4 regions of the Arsenophonus nasoniae genome follow, and region 4 is predicted to be linked to each of the others. Evidence: predicted binding sites of a transcription regulator. Region 4 holds the regulator's gene; each other region holds the start of a gene.

Region 1 (4,211 bases), 290 kb from region 4:
TCTAAAGTCGATTAATGAACAAGGAAAGCTTACCGCTGAGCTTGCTGAAGCGATTAATAACACTTTTAGTAAAACTGAGCTCGAAGATCTCTATTTACCATATAAACCCAAACGACGTACACGAGGCCAAATAGCAATTGAAGCAGGCTTAGCACCACTCGCGGAGCAATTATGGAATGACCCCCAGCAGATACCAGAACAAATAGCCGAAACCTTTATTGATCCACAAAAAAATATTAATGACACTAAAGCTGCACTTGATGGTGCCCGTTATATTCTAATGGAACGCTTTGCTGAAGATGCAAATTTACTTAGCAAAATTCGTGATTATTTGTGGAAAAATGCCCACTTAACAGCCAAAGTTATCGAAGGTAAAGAAACAGTAGGGGCAAAATTTAGCGATTATTTTGATCACCATGAGCTTATTGCGCATATCCCATCCCACCGAGCACTTGCCATGTTTCGTGGCCGTAACGAGGGTATTTTACAATTATCACTTAATGCCGATCCACAATTTGAACCATCGCCAAAAGAAAGTTATTGTGAAGAAATTATTACTCGCCACTTTGGCTTACATCTAAATAATGCACCAGCAGATAAGTGGCGAAAAGCCGTTATTAGTTGGACATGGCGAGTCAAAATTCTGTTACACCTTGAAACAGAATTGATGGGTACCTTGCGGGAAAAAGCAGAAGAAGAAGCGATTCATGTTTTCGCACGTAATCTACATGACCTTTTAATGGCAGCGCCTGCCGGTATGCATACCACTATGGGATTAGATCCTGGTTTACGTACAGGCGTTAAAGTTGCCATTGTTGATGGGACTGGCAAACTCATTACTACAGACACTATTTATCCTCACACCGGACAAGCAACAAAATCTGCAGCAACTATTGCATCTTTATGCGAGAAATATAAAGTTGCCTTGGTCGCTATTGGTAATGGTACTGCTTCGCGTGAAACTGAACGCTTTTTTACCGCAGTTAAAAAACAGTACCCCGAAATTACCGCCCAAAAAGTGATTGTTAGTGAATCTGGCGCTTCAGTTTACTCGGCCTCTGAGTTAGCGGCTCAAGAATTTCCCAATCTCGATGTTTCTTTACGTGGAGCAGTCTCTATTGCTCGCCGTTTACAAGACCCGTTAGCGGAATTAGTAAAAATCGATCCTAAATCAATTGGTGTTGGTCAATACCAACATGATGTTAACCAAACCTTACTCGCTAAAAAATTAACAACGGTAGTCGAAGATTGTGTAAACGCAGTTGGTGTCGATCTCAATACCGCCTCTGTTGCTCTTCTTTCACATGTTGCAGGGCTAAATAAAACAATTGCCCAAAATGTCGTTAATTGGCGTAATGAACACGGACGTTTTAATGACCGCAAACAACTATTGAAAGTCACGCGTCTTGGTACAAAAGCTTTTGAGCAGTGTGCAGGTTTTTTACGCATCATGGCAGGGAATAATCCTCTCGATGCCTCAACAGTTCATCCTGAGGCTTATCCGATCGTAGAAAAAATTTTATTAACCACTAAGCAACCCTTGAAAACGATTATGGGTAACACGAGCGTGCTCAATAATCTCAAACCAGAACAGTTTACTACTGACAAATTTGGTATTCCGACGGTAAATGATATTTTAAAACAATTAGAAAAGCCTGGACGAGACCCACGACCAGAATTTAAAACAGCCTCTTTTGTCGATGGCATTGAAACAATGGAAGATCTTAAAGTAGGCATGATATTAGAAGGTTCGGTAACCAATGTGACCAATTTTGGTGCATTTGTGGATATTGGCGTTCACCAGGATGGCTTGGTACACATCTCCTCCCTGTCCGATAAATTTATTAAAGATCCGCATTCTTTAGTCAAAGCAGGAGATATTATCACCGTTAAAGTCATCGATATTGATTTAAACCGTAAACGAATTGCGCTAACTATGCGCCTAGATGAGAAAACAGCAGATACATCACGACATCGTCATAAACAACAAACAGGCAGAAATACCCCCTCAGCCAGTTCAACTAAAACATCCCAACCAAACAATACGCCATTAGGTAATAGTGTTATGAGTGATGCGCTGGCGGCAGCACTCAATAAAAAGCGCTAATAGAAAATATTTATATAGCTAATAGTCTGATCTTGCATCAGGCTATTACCCTATTCAATTTTAGAAAATCGTTTTTTTAATAAAAATAATGAATTAACACTAATTTTGATGCCAATAGCTCACTCACTAGGGAACTATTGATCAATATCAATTGCTGTCATTTAAAAAAAGCGCTAAATTAATTCGAGTAGCACATAATTATGATTATCATTATTAATGTGATAATGATAATATTTCCTATTAAATTTGCTATTCGTCTGGTACCCATTTACGGTATCTTTGTTTTTTTGGGCTTTATAGTGGAAGTGTCTATGTCAATTCTTCCTAATCACCGATACAAAATTGTCGGATTTTCAACAGAAATAAATCCAGCTTACCGTCAGAAGTTACTCTCTTTAGGCATGTTACCTGGATCTTTTTTTAGCGTTATTCGTATAGCACCGCTCGGTGATCCTATTCAAATAGAAACTCGCCGTATGAACTTGATCTTAAGAAAAAAAGATCTTGCACTATTAAATTTAGACGATGCCGGCAACTAAGCGGTATAAAAATATTTTTATGATAATTAAATAGCCTATTGCTTATTACTCATCTGACCCCAGAACTATGAAATCATTAACTATTGGCCTTATTGGCAACCCTAACGCTGGTAAAACAACACTCTTTAATCAATTAACAGGCGCGCGCCAACGTGTTGGAAATTGGGCTGGTGTCACCGTTGAACGAAAAGTTGGCCGCTTTGCAACCTCGGAATACGATATTGAATTAGTTGATTTGCCTGGCACCTATTCATTAACCACGATTTCAGAACAAACCTCACTCGATGAACAAATTGCCTGTCATTTCATCCTAAGTGGCGAAGCGGATATGTTGATCAATGTTATCGATGCCGCTAACCTCGAACGAAATCTTTATCTAACAATACAACTTATTGAATTAGGTATACCTTGTATCGTCGCACTGAATATGTTGGATATTGCTGAAAACCAAAATATTCACATTAATATTGATGAACTACAAACACGCCTAGGTTGCCCTGTTATCCCTCTCGTATCGACTCGCGCGAAAGGTATTAGCAAATTAAAACAAGCTATTGATCAACATAGTAATAATCTTATTGCAACCCTCATCCACTATCCCGATATTTTGCTCACTGAAGTAGAAAAATTAACTCAAATTATCGACCATAATAAATTCAGTCATCAACAGCGCCGTTGGTTAGCACTACAAATATTAGAAGGCGATATATATAGCCTCGAACGTACCGCTATTCCCACTGATAAATTAGGTAAAATTAAAGCACATTTGCAGTCCAAACAACCTGAAGAGCCTGAACTTATCATCGCTGATGCACGCTATCAAACTATTGCAACCATTTGCGAAGCAGTCATTAATACTGAAACGGCAAAACCGAATACCTTAACGCAATTTATTGACAAGATTGTCCTTAATCGCTGGCTTGGGCTGCCTACATTTCTTTTTATCATGTATTTAATGTTTATACTTGCTATCAATATTGGTGGTGCATTACAACCCCTGTTTGAAGGTGGCTCAGAAGCCATTTTCATTCATGGAATTCAATGGATTGGCCATACTTTTAATTTACCACAATGGCTGACGGTTTTCCTTGCCCAAGGGGTAGGCGGAGGTATCAACACGGTATTACCTTTAGTTCCTCAAATTGGTTTAATGTATCTATTCCTTTCTATATTGGAAGACTCAGGTTATATGGCTCGCGCGGCATTTGTCATGGATAGGCTAATGCAAGCACTAGGTCTGCCTGGTAAATCTTTTGTTCCTTTAATTGTCGGTTTTGGTTGTAATGTGCCAGCTATTATGGGAGCACGGACATTAGATACCCCGCGTGAACGATTAATCACCATTTTGATGGCGCCCTTTATGTCTTGCGGTGCAAGACTGGCTATCTTTGCTGTCTTTGCGGCCGCTTTTTTTGGCAAAAATGGGGCAAGTATTGTTTTTTCTCTTTATTTATTAGGTATCATTATTGCTATCCTAACCGGATTGTTATTGAAATATACTATTGCACGGGGGGCTTCTTCGCCTTTTATCATGGAATTACCGGTCTACCATGTACCCCACGTAA
Region 2 (4,211 bases), 1.8 Mb from region 4:
GGCATTGAATTTGATTATTGTTGTGTTCATGCTGCGTTGGCGTTACGTGAAGATGGCTATCAAACAATAATGGTAAACTGTAATCCAGAAACAGTTTCTACCGATTATGATACTTCTGATCGTCTCTATTTTGAACCAGTAACATTAGAAGATGTATTAGAAATAGTTAGGATTGAACAGCCTGAAGGTGTCATTGTGCAGTATGGTGGCCAGACACCATTAAAATTAGCGCTTGCTTTAGAAGAAGCGGGCGTTCCTATTATTGGCACTAGCCCAGATGCGATTGATCGAGCTGAAGATCGTGAGCGTTTTCAACAAGCAGTGGCCCGTTTAGGACTGAAACAACCAGAAAACGCCACGGTTACCACTATTGAACAGGCGATAGAAAAGGCTCATAGTATTGGTTACCCCTTAGTTGTACGTCCTTCTTATGTTTTAGGTGGTCGGGCAATGGAGATTGTCTACGATGAAACTGACTTACGACGGTACTTTCAGACCGCGGTGAGTGTTTCCAATGATGCGCCAGTTTTACTCGATCATTTTCTGGATGATGCCATTGAGGTTGATGTCGATGCTATCTGTGATGGGGAAACCGTTTTAATTGGTGGTATTATGGAGCATATTGAACAAGCTGGCGTTCACTCCGGTGATTCTGCCTGTTCCTTGCCACCTTATACCTTGAGTCAGAATATACAGAATGTCATGCGTGAGCAGGTAAAAAAGCTGGCCTTTGAACTACGTGTTCGAGGATTAGTGAATGTGCAATTTGCCGTTAAAGATAATGAAGTTTATTTAATCGAAGTAAATCCGCGTGCTGCACGTACAGTGCCTTTTGTATCAAAAGCAACAGGCATAGCACTGGCAAAAGTAGCCGCTCGCGTCATGGTCGGACAATCTTTAGAGAAACAGGGTGTAACCAAAGAAATTATTCCACCTTACTATTCGGTTAAAGAAGTCGTATTGCCATTTAATAAATTCCCTGGTGTTGATCCTATTTTGGGACCAGAAATGCGTTCTACCGGTGAAGTTATGGGTATAGGTCGTACTTTTGCCGAAGCATTTGCTAAAGCCATGTTTGGTTGTTCTTCTACGATGAAAAAATCCGGGCGGGCATTACTCTCTGTAAGAGAAAATGATAAAGCCAAGGTGGTTGATTTAGCGGCTAAATTAATTGAGCATGGTTTTGAGTTAGATGCAACTCATGGCACGGCAATTGTATTGGGTGAGGCAGGAATTAACCCGCGTTTAGTTAATAAAGTTCATGAGGGGCGCCCTCATATTCAGGATAGAATAAAAAATGGTGAATACAGTTATATTGTCAATACAACCGCAGGTCGTCGTGCAATAGAAGATTCGAAGCTTATTCGTCGTAGCGCATTACAATATAAAGTAAATTATGATACCACTATTAATGGCGGCTTTGCGACAGCGATTTCCCTCAATGCTGATCCTACAGAGCAGGTAATCTCTGTCCAAGAGATGCATAAAATGATCCGACATTAACGATTACTCGCTATTTGCAATGGCCCTACTCGAAGGGCCATTTTCTTATTATGCTTTAATAAAACCCATGATATTTATTTGTTTTTTTTATGTTTCCAATATACGACAAGTGAGCCGATGAATCCGCTAATGAGAAGCAGTATAGGTAAGAATATTAAAATATTCATGACAATATTTTCGTGGCGTTTGATAAAAGGAATTTGATTTATTGAGTAACCTAGAGAAACAATGATCCCAATCCATAATAGGCCGCTAAGCCAATTGAATAATTGAAAGCGGCGGTGGTTTAAGGTCGAAAGTCCGGCTAAAACCGGCAATAGTGTGCGAACAAAAGCTAAAAAACGACCGATCAAAAGCGCATATAAGCCTTGGTTATTGAATAATCGGTTTGCACGATCGTAATACTCTTGTGGGATCTGTTTTAACCATTGTTTTATTATATTCGTATCGCTAAGCCATCGCCCCTGTAAAAAACCTAACCAGCAACCTAGGCTAGCGGCAACAGTTAAAATAATAATTGTCGGAATAAAGGAAAGAACACCTTTTGCAATTAAAGCACCGGAAAGAATAAGTAGCGTATCTCCTGGCAGAAATGCTGCAGGAAGAATACCATTTTCTAATACGATAATGGTAAAAAGTACTGCATAAATAATCCATAAAATATCGGGATTAATTAGTTTAGTAAAATCATGATGCCAAATTGCCATCACGATTTCATTGAGAACTTGCATAGCTTACCCTGTTAATAACAACCAATGAAGAACCGATATAGTTGCCAGTTTACCTTAAAAAGCTGGATTATGTTGAATTTATTCACGCGTTTAGTATAAAAGCAAGTTGAATAAAAAGTGTCTATCTCAGAGAAAAGAATATTAAAAATGGGAAATGTCTGTTGTGGCCACTTGTTATTAGAACAAGTCAAATTGCAGCAAACTTATTGATAACAAGTAAATAAATAAAAAATTCATCAAATAGTAATGATAATTACTATCAAATGATTTAATGTCTGGTATGATCAGTAAGTTTTACATAATGTAAGTGTGGTAAAAAAAGATTTACTACGAATAGACTAGCTGGCATAGGATATGATCAGCTAAAAGATCGCGTTAAATAACAGAAGAGTGATAGCCAACTGATGCGTAAATTGATAGCTTCTATTTTATTGGCAATAAGTTTGATAAATATAACATTCGCCGAGACAAATCTGGCAGACCTGTCTGAGCAGTCTCTGCCTGTTAATATACCTAATCAGCAAGATATATCCATTGCAAATTCACTTCCAACGACTTCAGCTAATGAAGTGCAAGCAAGTGAGAAAGATTTTGCCACTGAAAAAAATTTAGCGGCGCTACAACAGGAACCTAATTTATTAACTGCACAACGAGGATTTGATCAAGATCTTTCGATTTGGAGTATGTATCAGCATGCTGACATGGTTGTGAAAGCAGTCATGCTAGGATTAATTGTTGCTTCAATCATTACTTGGGCTCTGTTTTTCTCAAAAGGCATTGAAATGATTGGAGCATATCGACAGCTACAAAAAGAACAGCAAAAATTATCTAAAGTAAAATCACTTGATGATGCGATAGGAATTGCTGCAACATTTAAAAAAAATAGTGTTACTCGAAAATTATATGATGAAGTTGTGGCGGAAAAAACATTATCAGCCGGTAGTCATGATTTAAATGGAACCAAAGATCGTGCCAGTTTTCGCCTTGAAAGAGCTGTTGCTTCAATTAGTCGTTACATGGGGCGAGGTAATGGTTATTTAGCAACGATAGGGGCAATTTCCCCCTTCATTGGTTTATTTGGTACAGTCTGGGGAATTATGAATAGCTTTATTGGTATAGCCCACTCTCAAACGACTAATTTAGCTGTTGTTGCGCCTGGCATAGCAGAAGCTTTGTTAGCCACGGCAATAGGGCTGGTAGCCGCGATACCAGCAGTGGTTATCTATAATTTATTTGCGCGCATGATTAATACTTATCGAGGTCAACTGGGCGATGTAGCTGCTCAGGCTACGGTATTATTAGGTAGAGATTTGGATTTAGCTGATAGTAATAAAAAAAGGTAAGTGCTTATGGCGATCCGTTTAAACGATGATTTAAATGATAATGGTGAAATGCATGAAATTAATGTTACACCATTTATTGATGTAATGCTGGTTTTACTAATTATTTTCATGGTTGCGTCACCTTTAGCGACAGTTGATATTAAAGTTAATTTACCGGCTTCTACAGCTAAACCTCAACCTAGACCGGAAAAACCGTTATTTTTAACTGTGAAAGCTAATGGTCTAATGTATGTTGGAGAGCAAAATGTCTCGCAGGAACAATTGGCATCAGCATTGGATCAGATAACCGGTACAAACAATAAAGAAACCACTATTTTTTTTCAAGCAGATAAAACAGTAAATTATGAAAGGATTATGGATGTAATGAACTTATTACGTAAATCTGGTTACCTTAAAGTGGGATTAGTTGGCATGGAGATGTCACAGAGTACAAAATAGTGTATTGCTAATATTGTCAAAACTGGGTAATTAAATACCCAGTTTCGATTCAATTACATTAGTAATAAATCAATAGTGTAATATTTTTTATATTTAATAACCATATTAATAGTATTGTTATCAAATAATACAATTCATGATTTCAAATTTGTTAATATTACAAAATAATAAGCTATCACATGAAATTAAAATATAA
Region 3 (4,211 bases), 930 kb from region 4:
CTTTATCAAATACTTTGTCACATTAAAACCGCGTTTGATCCCTTTAATCAATTAAATCCAGGAAAAATATGCTCATCGCTTAATGTAGAGCTTCCGTTAATACCGATCGATACAGTGAAAAGAGGAACTTATGATCGCATCATCCCGATTAATGTAAGGCAAACTTTTGAGCGTGTCATGGCATGTAACGGCAATGGTTTATGTTTTAATTTTGATGTTAATAGTCCAATGTGCCCTTCGATGAAAATATCACAACAACGCATTCATTCACCTAAAGGAAGGGCAACTTTAATGCGAGAGTGGTTAAGGTTACAGGTTAAGCATGGCATAAACCTAAAGTTATTTGCCGAGGATATCAAGAGTTATAAACTCTCTTGGTGGCAAAAAATAACACGCTTATACCATACCTTGCGAGCTAAGTGTGGACAATATGATTTTTCCCATGAAGTAAAAGAAGCGATGGCGGGCTGTTTAGCTTGTAAAGCATGTTCAACTCAATGCCCAGTTAAAATTGATGTTCCCACTTTTAGAGCAAAATTTTTAGCGCTCTATTATAGCCGCTATTTGCGACCAATCAGTGACTATGTTGTTGCCAGTATTGAATTGACTTTACCGTTAATGGCAAAGCATCCACGTTGGTTTAATTTTATCTTACAGCAAAAGTGGATACAAACTTTAAGTTACAAGGTGATTGGATTAACAGATTTTCCTCAACTTTCTACGCCCAGTTTACAACAACAATTGGCTGCGCATGCAGCATTATCACTGTCATTGTCGCAGTTAGAAAGTTTATCAGAAAAGATGCGCAGTCAATTTGTTTTTATCGTCCAAGACCCCTTTACTAGCTATTATGATGCTAAGGTGGTTGCTGATTTTATTCATTTAATTGAACGATTAGGTTATCGGCCGATATTATTGCCCTTTTTAGCTAATGGAAAAGCGTTACATATTAAGGGATATTTAACCCGTTTTGCCGAAACAGCACAAAAGACAGCGAATTTTCTTAACCGTTTAGCTAAATTATCAATTCCTATGGTCGGTATCGATCCAGCTCTAGTGCTCTGTTATCGCGATGAATATAATCAAATTCTCGGTAATAAACGTGGTGATTTTGAGGTTAAATTAGTTAATGAATGGCTGATAACAGCACTAGCGTCAAAGCCCGTATCGAAGTTAACAACTGAAAAATGGTATTTATTGGGGCACTGTACCGAAATGTCATTGCTCGCTGCTAGTGCTCAGCATTGGATTAAAATTTTTGCTCAATTCGGTTGTCAACTTATTAATGTGAATGTTGGCTGTTGCGGGATGGCAGGAACTTATGGTCATGAAGTTAAACATTTGGCAAATTCAAAGGGAATTTATGCCTTATCTTGGGGAAATCAATTACAAAAATTACCCCTAAAACGCTGTTTAGCAACTGGCTATTCCTGCCGTAGTCAAGTAAAGCGAATGGAGAAGGAATAATAAAACATCCATTACAAGCACTATTGGAGATTATTAAATGATTTGGCAACGTCCTTATACCCTCGAAGAAATTAATAGTTGGAGTAAAAACAGCATTTTATCCCATTTAGGTATTGTTATGCTAAGTATCAGCGATGATACCATTGAAGCAACAATGCCGGTTGATCAACGTACCATGCAACCGTTTGGATTATTACATGGTGGTGCTTCGGTGGTATTAGCTGAATCGTTAGGCTCGATAGCCGGTTATCTGTGTACTCAAGGTGAGCAAAAAGTGGTCGGTACTGAAATTAACGCTAGCCATATTAGGCCAGTATCTTCAGGCAAAGTGCGTGGCGTGTGTAGCGCGATCCATCTAGGGCGACGGCAACAAGTCTGGTCGATAAAAATTTTTGATGAACAATTAAAACTGAGCTGTATTTGCCGTTTGACAACCGCAATAATTTAATGGCGCGTGATTAAGAACAAAAGTAAATTTTTTTGCAACACTTTGGTTTTCACCTGAAACATTTATAAATTTGCTGGTTAATTTTATTTTTAATATATTTATCAGTGAATTAAAATAAATAATGAATTGAAAATTGTGAAATTATAGTAAAATAAATGCCACTTTTTGCTGAAAAAATATGCTAATGAAAATATCCTCTTAAAATAAATGGTTGAAGTGAGAAATGTTATCATTACCATATATAATATTAAGCAAAAAAAGTCTAGTTACTTACATAGTATAATATAGTGAAAATATTAGTTTAGTGAGGTCAATAATGGCAGAGCATGTTGATACTTTTTCTTTAAATGAAACAACCTGGCAGGGCCTTACCATGACCGATAAAGCGGCTGCTCAAATTCGTAAATTAATGAAAAAAAATCCTGATAGTCAGGGATTATCTCTTAATATCAAACAATCAGGCTGTGCAGGATTTGGTTATGTTATTGCATTGATTGATAATCCAACCAAAGAATATTTGCTGTTTGAAAATAATGGCGCCAAACTTTTTGTGCCTCTAAAAGCAATGCCATTTATTGATGGCACTGAGGTTGATTATGTTCGTGAGGGACTTAATCAAGTATTTAAATTTAATAATCCTAAAGCTCAGCACGCTTGTGGTTGTGGTGAAAGCTTTGGTATTTAAGCGAATTAAATTATGTCACAGCGTAATATAGAAATTGGTGATGATGTTCAACAATGGTTAGTGGAACATCGTTATAAAGAGGGGTTTTTCACTCAGGTTGCAACGGATGAATTAGCTAAAGGCCTCAATGAAGAGGTTATCAAAGCCATTTCAGCCAAACGTAATGAACCTGATTGGATGTTACAGTTTCGTTTAGAAGCTTATCAACATTGGTTGGGTATGGAAGAGCCACACTGGCTTAAAGGCTATTATCCTGATTTAAACTATCAGGAATATAGTTATTATGCAGCGCCATCCTGTAATAGTTGCGATGAAAATTGTCATGCTGAAATTGATTCATCAGCTGACGAGAGTAATACCCATAGCAATAATTATCTGACCGCAGAAGTTGAAGAAGCATTCAATAAACTAGGCGTGCCAGTACGTGAGGGCAAATCGGTTGCGGTAGATGCTATCTTTGACTCGGTTTCAGTTTCGACAACCTATCGTAGCGAATTAGCAAAACTGGGTATTATTTTTTGTTCTTTCGGTGAGGCAATCCAACAATATCCTGAATTAGTAAAAAAATATATCGGTACGGTTGTTTCTAATCGGGATAATTTTTTTGCTGCATTGAATTCTGCTGTCGCTTCTGATGGCACATTTGTTTATGTGCCAAAAGGTGTTCGTTGCCCGATGGAATTATCAACCTATTTTCGTATTAATGCGGCTAAGACAGGTCAGTTTGAGCGCACTATCTTGGTTGCTGATGAAGGCAGCTACGTTAGTTATATTGAGGGATGCTCTGCGCCAGTGCGAGAGAGTTATCAATTACATGCCGCTGTAGTTGAAGTTATTATTCATAAGGATGCTGAAGTAAAATATTCTACCGTACAAAACTGGTTTTCAGGGGGTGAAAGTGAAACTGGTGGAATTTTAAATTTTGTCACTAAACGCGCCTTATGTGAGGGAGAAAATGCCAAAATGTCCTGGACGCAGTCTGAAACAGGATCGGCAATTACTTGGAAATATCCCAGTGTTATTCTGCAAGGGGATAATTCAGTGGGCGAATTTTTTTCAGTTGCATTAACCAATGGTAATCAACAGGCTGATACCGGTACAAAAATGATCCATATTGGTAAGAATACGCATTCGACAATTATTTCCAAAGGAATTTCAGCTGGCCGCAGTCAAAATAGTTACCGCGGTTTAGTAAAGATTTTACCGACTGCAGAAAATGCCAGAAATTATACCCAATGTGATTCTATGTTAATTGGCACAGAATGTGGCGCGCATACCTTTCCTTATATCGAAGTAAAAAATAGTAGCGCTCAGTTAGAGCATGAAGCCACGACATCGCGTATTGGTGAAGATCAACTTTTTTATTGTTTACAACGTGGCATTAGTGAGGATGACGCCATTTCCATGATAGTAAATGGTTTCTGTAAAGATGTTTTTTCTAAATTACCGTTAGAGTTTGCCGTAGAAGCGCAAAAATTGTTAGCAATTAGCTTGGAACATAGTGTGGGTTAATAGTTCCTATTAAAAGAATACTAAGTTATTCAAAGGCCAATGAAATGTTAAGTGTTAAAAATTTAAATGTCAGTATTGAAGGTAATCAAATTCTTAACG
Region 4 (4,211 bases):
AAATTTTTTGCCGTTGATCATATTGGTAGTGTTAATATTATTCCGCAGATAGCGGAGAAAAAAGATAGCGCCTTGGCTGCTCATAGCAGATATGTAGCGCATATTCGTACTTTGTATCAGCAAGCAGTTTGACAACCTAGTCGCTACCACTTTTTGATCCTATTTTGATCAGTGTTAAAATATTTCCTTGAGGTAATGAATACAATTTCAAGCTGTGCGCCCAGGTGCGTAAAAGAGAAATAGACGTTATTAGCGCTTCCATTGATAATTCAAATGGAAGCGCCGTTGCCGACAACCCATGCCCTAATTGACATAGGCTTTCCAGAGAAAACTCTGATACTTTATTATCTGCCAAAGAAACCAGGGTTTTCGCTAGAAAATGTAAATTATGACACAATCCAGCCCAGCACTCTTCACTACTATTTGCCAACTGTAGCATTTCATCGGTACTCAAATGTGAGATATCTAGCTTGCGAAGCACATCAGCTAACTCGGAAAAAAGAATGTTGCTATCAGACAGCATTGTGCACCCCCAATGATTGATGTAATGGTCAACAAATTCTGTAGAAGATCTAAGCGGCATTTTTTAGTTCATGATATTTTTGATGTGGCGTTAAATAACCAATCGTTGAATGGCGTCGATAATAATTGTAAAACTGAATATAATTTTCAACTTCACAGACAACAGATTGATGATTCATAAACGATAAACGGTTAAGTCTTTCTGTCTTTAAACTCCTAAAAAATCTTTCCATCACGGCATTATCGAGGCAATTACCTCGCCGACTCATGCTTTGAGTTATTTTCCGTTCAAAGAGGTGCGCCCTAAGCTCCTCCGATGAATATTGGCAACCTTGATCTGAATGGAACATCAAACTTGTCGTATCCGGTAATTGCCGTTCAATTGCGTTATCTAAGGCTTCTTTCACTAATTTCGAATCCGGTTTTGTTGATAAGGCATAACCAATAATTTCTTTGGTGGCTAAATCCAACACACAGGCTAAATAGCTCCACCCATAGTGATGTCTAATATACGTGATATCCCCGACATAATAGTGATTATGCTGTTCAGGGGAAAATTGTCGTTTAAGCAAATTAGGGGCATATCGATGTTCGTTACCCGATGAGTGATAGTAGTGCTTTTTCGTTGGTCTAATTGCAACTAATTGATTTAATTTCATGATGTTCGATATTTTATAAGTGCCAATTTGGTGCCCTAAACCCTTTAACTCGGCTTGAATACGTCTTTTGCCATAAATTTGACCCGATGTATAAAAAATACGTTTGATTTCGCCACACAGTCTTTCATTTTCAACTGTCGGTATTTTCGTTTCATAATAAAAACTACTGCTGCTTACTTCAAAAAGATGGCATAACTCAGTGACCGTAAAATTGGGGTACATGATTTTCAGTTGCTTCACGATTTTGAGTTTTGATTGTCGAGGATGAAGTAAGCCGCGGCTTTTTTTAATATGTCATTATCCCTCTGAGCACGCTTAAGTTGAACTTCTAATTCTTGTATGCGCTGTTGCTCGGGTGTTAACGCTTTTGATTTTACAGGCGTATTCCCATTTAACTCGGCAAGATATTGTTGCTTCCATCGTGATACGGCAGATTTACCCGCACCGGATATTTTTTCAACTTGGATATTGCTATATCCACCTTCAACCATGAGTTTTGCATATTCCAGTTTTTGCTTTCCGCTAAAGGTTACTTTTACTTTTCGGGTCATATTTATACCTATAAGATTTTGCTTAATTATAAGCTATAAATCTCTACAGTTTTATTAGACCACTACAAGCCATAGCATTACTCCTGTTAATGTTGTGGTGAGAGGCTCGTAGGTGTTGGTAGCACCTGCGGGCTTCGTTGTTTTATGGTTACTGTATCATTACAATAATAGTTACCATCTAAACATCACAATATCTGGTAATTACCAATTTCAATGCCAAAAGAAAAGCGTTCGCCACAATATCAAATGCGTCTTACGGAGAAATTTCGTGAGCAGCACGAAGAACAGGCCAAAAAAGATGGTGATACTTCTTTAGCGATGTGGATCATGCGTATCTTAAGGAAGGAGTTACGTAAGCGGGGAATTGAACCGCAAGGGTAAGTTGCATGTCAAGCAAGATGTTAGCGCCATCGCCTACAATAGGCCAAGCATAAATTATTTGTTGTGTCATACATAAGGATGTTATAGATGAGTGATTATTTGTAACTGAATAAGTGGCAACCGTGTAAGGCATAATACTTTTCAACTGATATCTCATTGTTTGGAAGGTAAAATGAAAAAATTGTTAAAATCTTGGCTAATTTTTAGGTGGAACAATAAAGCAAAATATTGTGGTAAAATAAAAGGAGAAATTCGCTTCTATTCTCCTTTTATTTTCAACTGATTAATAACAAAAACAGTGATAGGCAGGGTTATTTTTCTTCTTTACTATTCCGGGCTGGATGCCCCAAGTCGTTTTCATCACAATGGTCTTTTTTGGAGCAATGTCCATAGAGATAGAGACTGTGATTAGAGAGTTTAATACCATGACGCTCAGCGATGTTTTTTTGTCTTGTTTCAATCGATTCATCACTAAATTCAATAACTTTACCACAATCTAAGCAAATTAAGTGATCGTGGTGATGTTGTTGTGTCAGCTCAAAAACTGATTTACCGCCTTCAAAGTTATGACGAGTAACAATACCAGCTTCATCAAATTGGTTAAGTACACGATAAACCGTTGCGAGGCCAATCTCTTCCTCCATATCAATGAGTTTTTTATAGAGATCTTCCGCACTGACGTGATGGCACTCTGGCTCTTGTAATACCTCTAAAATTTTCAAACGTGGAAGTGTTACTTTAAGCCCTGCATTCTTCAATGCTTTATTGTTGTCGGTCATACGGATCCTACCTTGTTGCATTAGTAGTGAATTCAATAATATCAAAACATTGTTAACAGTAGCATACTGTTTCTTTCATACTAATTTTACAATTATATATGTCTTAATATCATTACACAATTTGCAGGAATTATCATGTACAAAAAAAATTGACATCTATCTATGGATGATGGCTGGCAATTCTAGCTCGTCGGATATTTGTTTTACCCAATTTTGCACTCGCTCATCGGTTAGTTCTGGTTGCCTGTCTTCATCAATCGCAAGACCAATAAAGTGAGTGTCATCAGCGAGTCCTTTTGATGCTTCGAAGTGGTAACCTTCGGTTGGCCAGTGACCAATAATGCTAGCACCGTTAGATTCAATAATCTCTTTCACTGTACCCATGGCATCACAAAAATATTCCGCATAATCCTCTTGATCGCCACAACCAAAAATAGCCACCAGCTTACCTTCAAAATCAATTTCTTCCAATGTCGGAAAGAAATCGTCCCAATCACACTGTGCTTCACCATAATACCAGGTAGGAATACCGAATAGTAAAATATCAAATGCTTCAATATCCTCTTTACTGCTTTTAGCAATATCATGAATTTCAGCAATATCAGCGCCGCCAAGTTTTTCTTGGATCATTTTGGCAATATTTTCTGTATTGCCAGTATCACTGCCGAAGAAGATACCTATGATTGCCATAAAGTAAATAAACCTCTTGATTTTAATTTGCGTTGTTTAGTTATCTTATTGTTACTAACAGTAGTAATAGGAAAGATAATAACAGTTGATTAATAAATAATTAAATGACCATTATTTTGACGAAAATAACTGCATAATTCTGTCAATTTTGTGTGTTTTAGACAAAATAAACTAGTAAAACTGCAACTCATCAGTTTTTCTTTGCTAATTGTGTCAGTAATATTTGTTCTATTAGTTCACTACGGCTTATTTTTTGTTCTTGGGCTAGCATATTTAATGCCGCAACAGCCCGCTCATTGATTTTTAATTCGATACGACGTAATCCTTTGCTTTTATCACGTTTTAATTGATTACGTTTATTAATTTTTAATTGTTCATGTCGAGATAAGGGATTGGTTTTCGGACGCCCAGGTCTAAGTTCATCGGCGAATAGATCCCGGGTTGTGCGATCAGTCTGCTCTTTTGCCATAAATTTAAATGTTGATGGAAATTTGCTAGTTACTTAAAACAATCATACCCTAGCAAGATAACTATCGCTACTATCAGATAAAATATATCCTATTGATAAAGCAGTCTATTAGTGAGCAACTGAAATGAGACATAGCCAGTAAAACAGATAAATGTGAGCT

Evidence for each region. The regulator Fur, encoded in region 4, represses iron uptake genes when iron is present. The targets are predictions, from matches to a motif close to ATAATAATGAGAACNACTATCAA.
Region 1: feoA (ferrous iron transporter A) is a predicted target of Fur. The motif match lies at 2,302-2,324, and genes of this name have one in related genera.
Region 2: exbB (tonB-system energizer ExbB) is a predicted target of Fur. The motif match lies at 2,475-2,497, and genes of this name have one in related genera.
Region 3: sufA (Fe-S cluster assembly scaffold SufA) is a predicted target of Fur. The motif match lies at 2,132-2,154, and genes of this name have one in related genera.

What each region holds. Positions count from the first base shown of each region.
Region 1 is NZ_CP038613.1:809,405-813,615, reverse strand. Features, by position in the region: gene ArsFIN_RS03790 (Tex family protein) at 1-2,107, shown strand, start outside; gene feoA (ferrous iron transporter A) at 2,419-2,646, shown strand; gene feoB (Fe(2+) transporter permease subunit FeoB) at 2,714-4,211, shown strand, end outside.
Region 2 is NZ_CP038613.1:3,203,495-3,207,705, reverse strand. Features, by position in the region: gene carB (carbamoyl-phosphate synthase large subunit) at 1-1,503, shown strand, start outside; gene ArsFIN_RS16305 (DedA family protein) at 1,578-2,234, opposite strand; gene exbB (tonB-system energizer ExbB) at 2,639-3,577, shown strand; gene exbD (TonB system transport protein ExbD) at 3,584-4,015, shown strand.
Region 3 is NZ_CP038613.1:2,037,914-2,042,124, reverse strand. Features, by position in the region: partial or broken gene ydiJ (D-2-hydroxyglutarate dehydrogenase YdiJ) at 1-1,508, shown strand, start outside; gene ArsFIN_RS10240 (hotdog fold thioesterase) at 1,505-1,915, shown strand; gene sufA (Fe-S cluster assembly scaffold SufA) at 2,232-2,600, shown strand; gene sufB (Fe-S cluster assembly protein SufB) at 2,613-4,112, shown strand; gene sufC (Fe-S cluster assembly ATPase SufC) at 4,157-4,211, shown strand, end outside.
Region 4 is NZ_CP038613.1:1,103,023-1,107,233, forward strand. Features, by position in the region: gene ArsFIN_RS05290 (lipase family protein) at 1-132, shown strand, start outside; gene ArsFIN_RS05295 (hypothetical protein) at 137-523, opposite strand; one part of gene ArsFIN_RS05300 (IS3 family transposase) at 573-1,453, opposite strand; one part of gene ArsFIN_RS05300 (IS3 family transposase) at 1,453-1,732, opposite strand; gene ArsFIN_RS28125 (hypothetical protein) at 1,979-2,113, shown strand; gene fur (ferric iron uptake transcriptional regulator) at 2,425-2,892, opposite strand; gene fldA (flavodoxin FldA) at 3,049-3,582, opposite strand; gene ybfE (LexA regulated protein) at 3,773-4,051, opposite strand.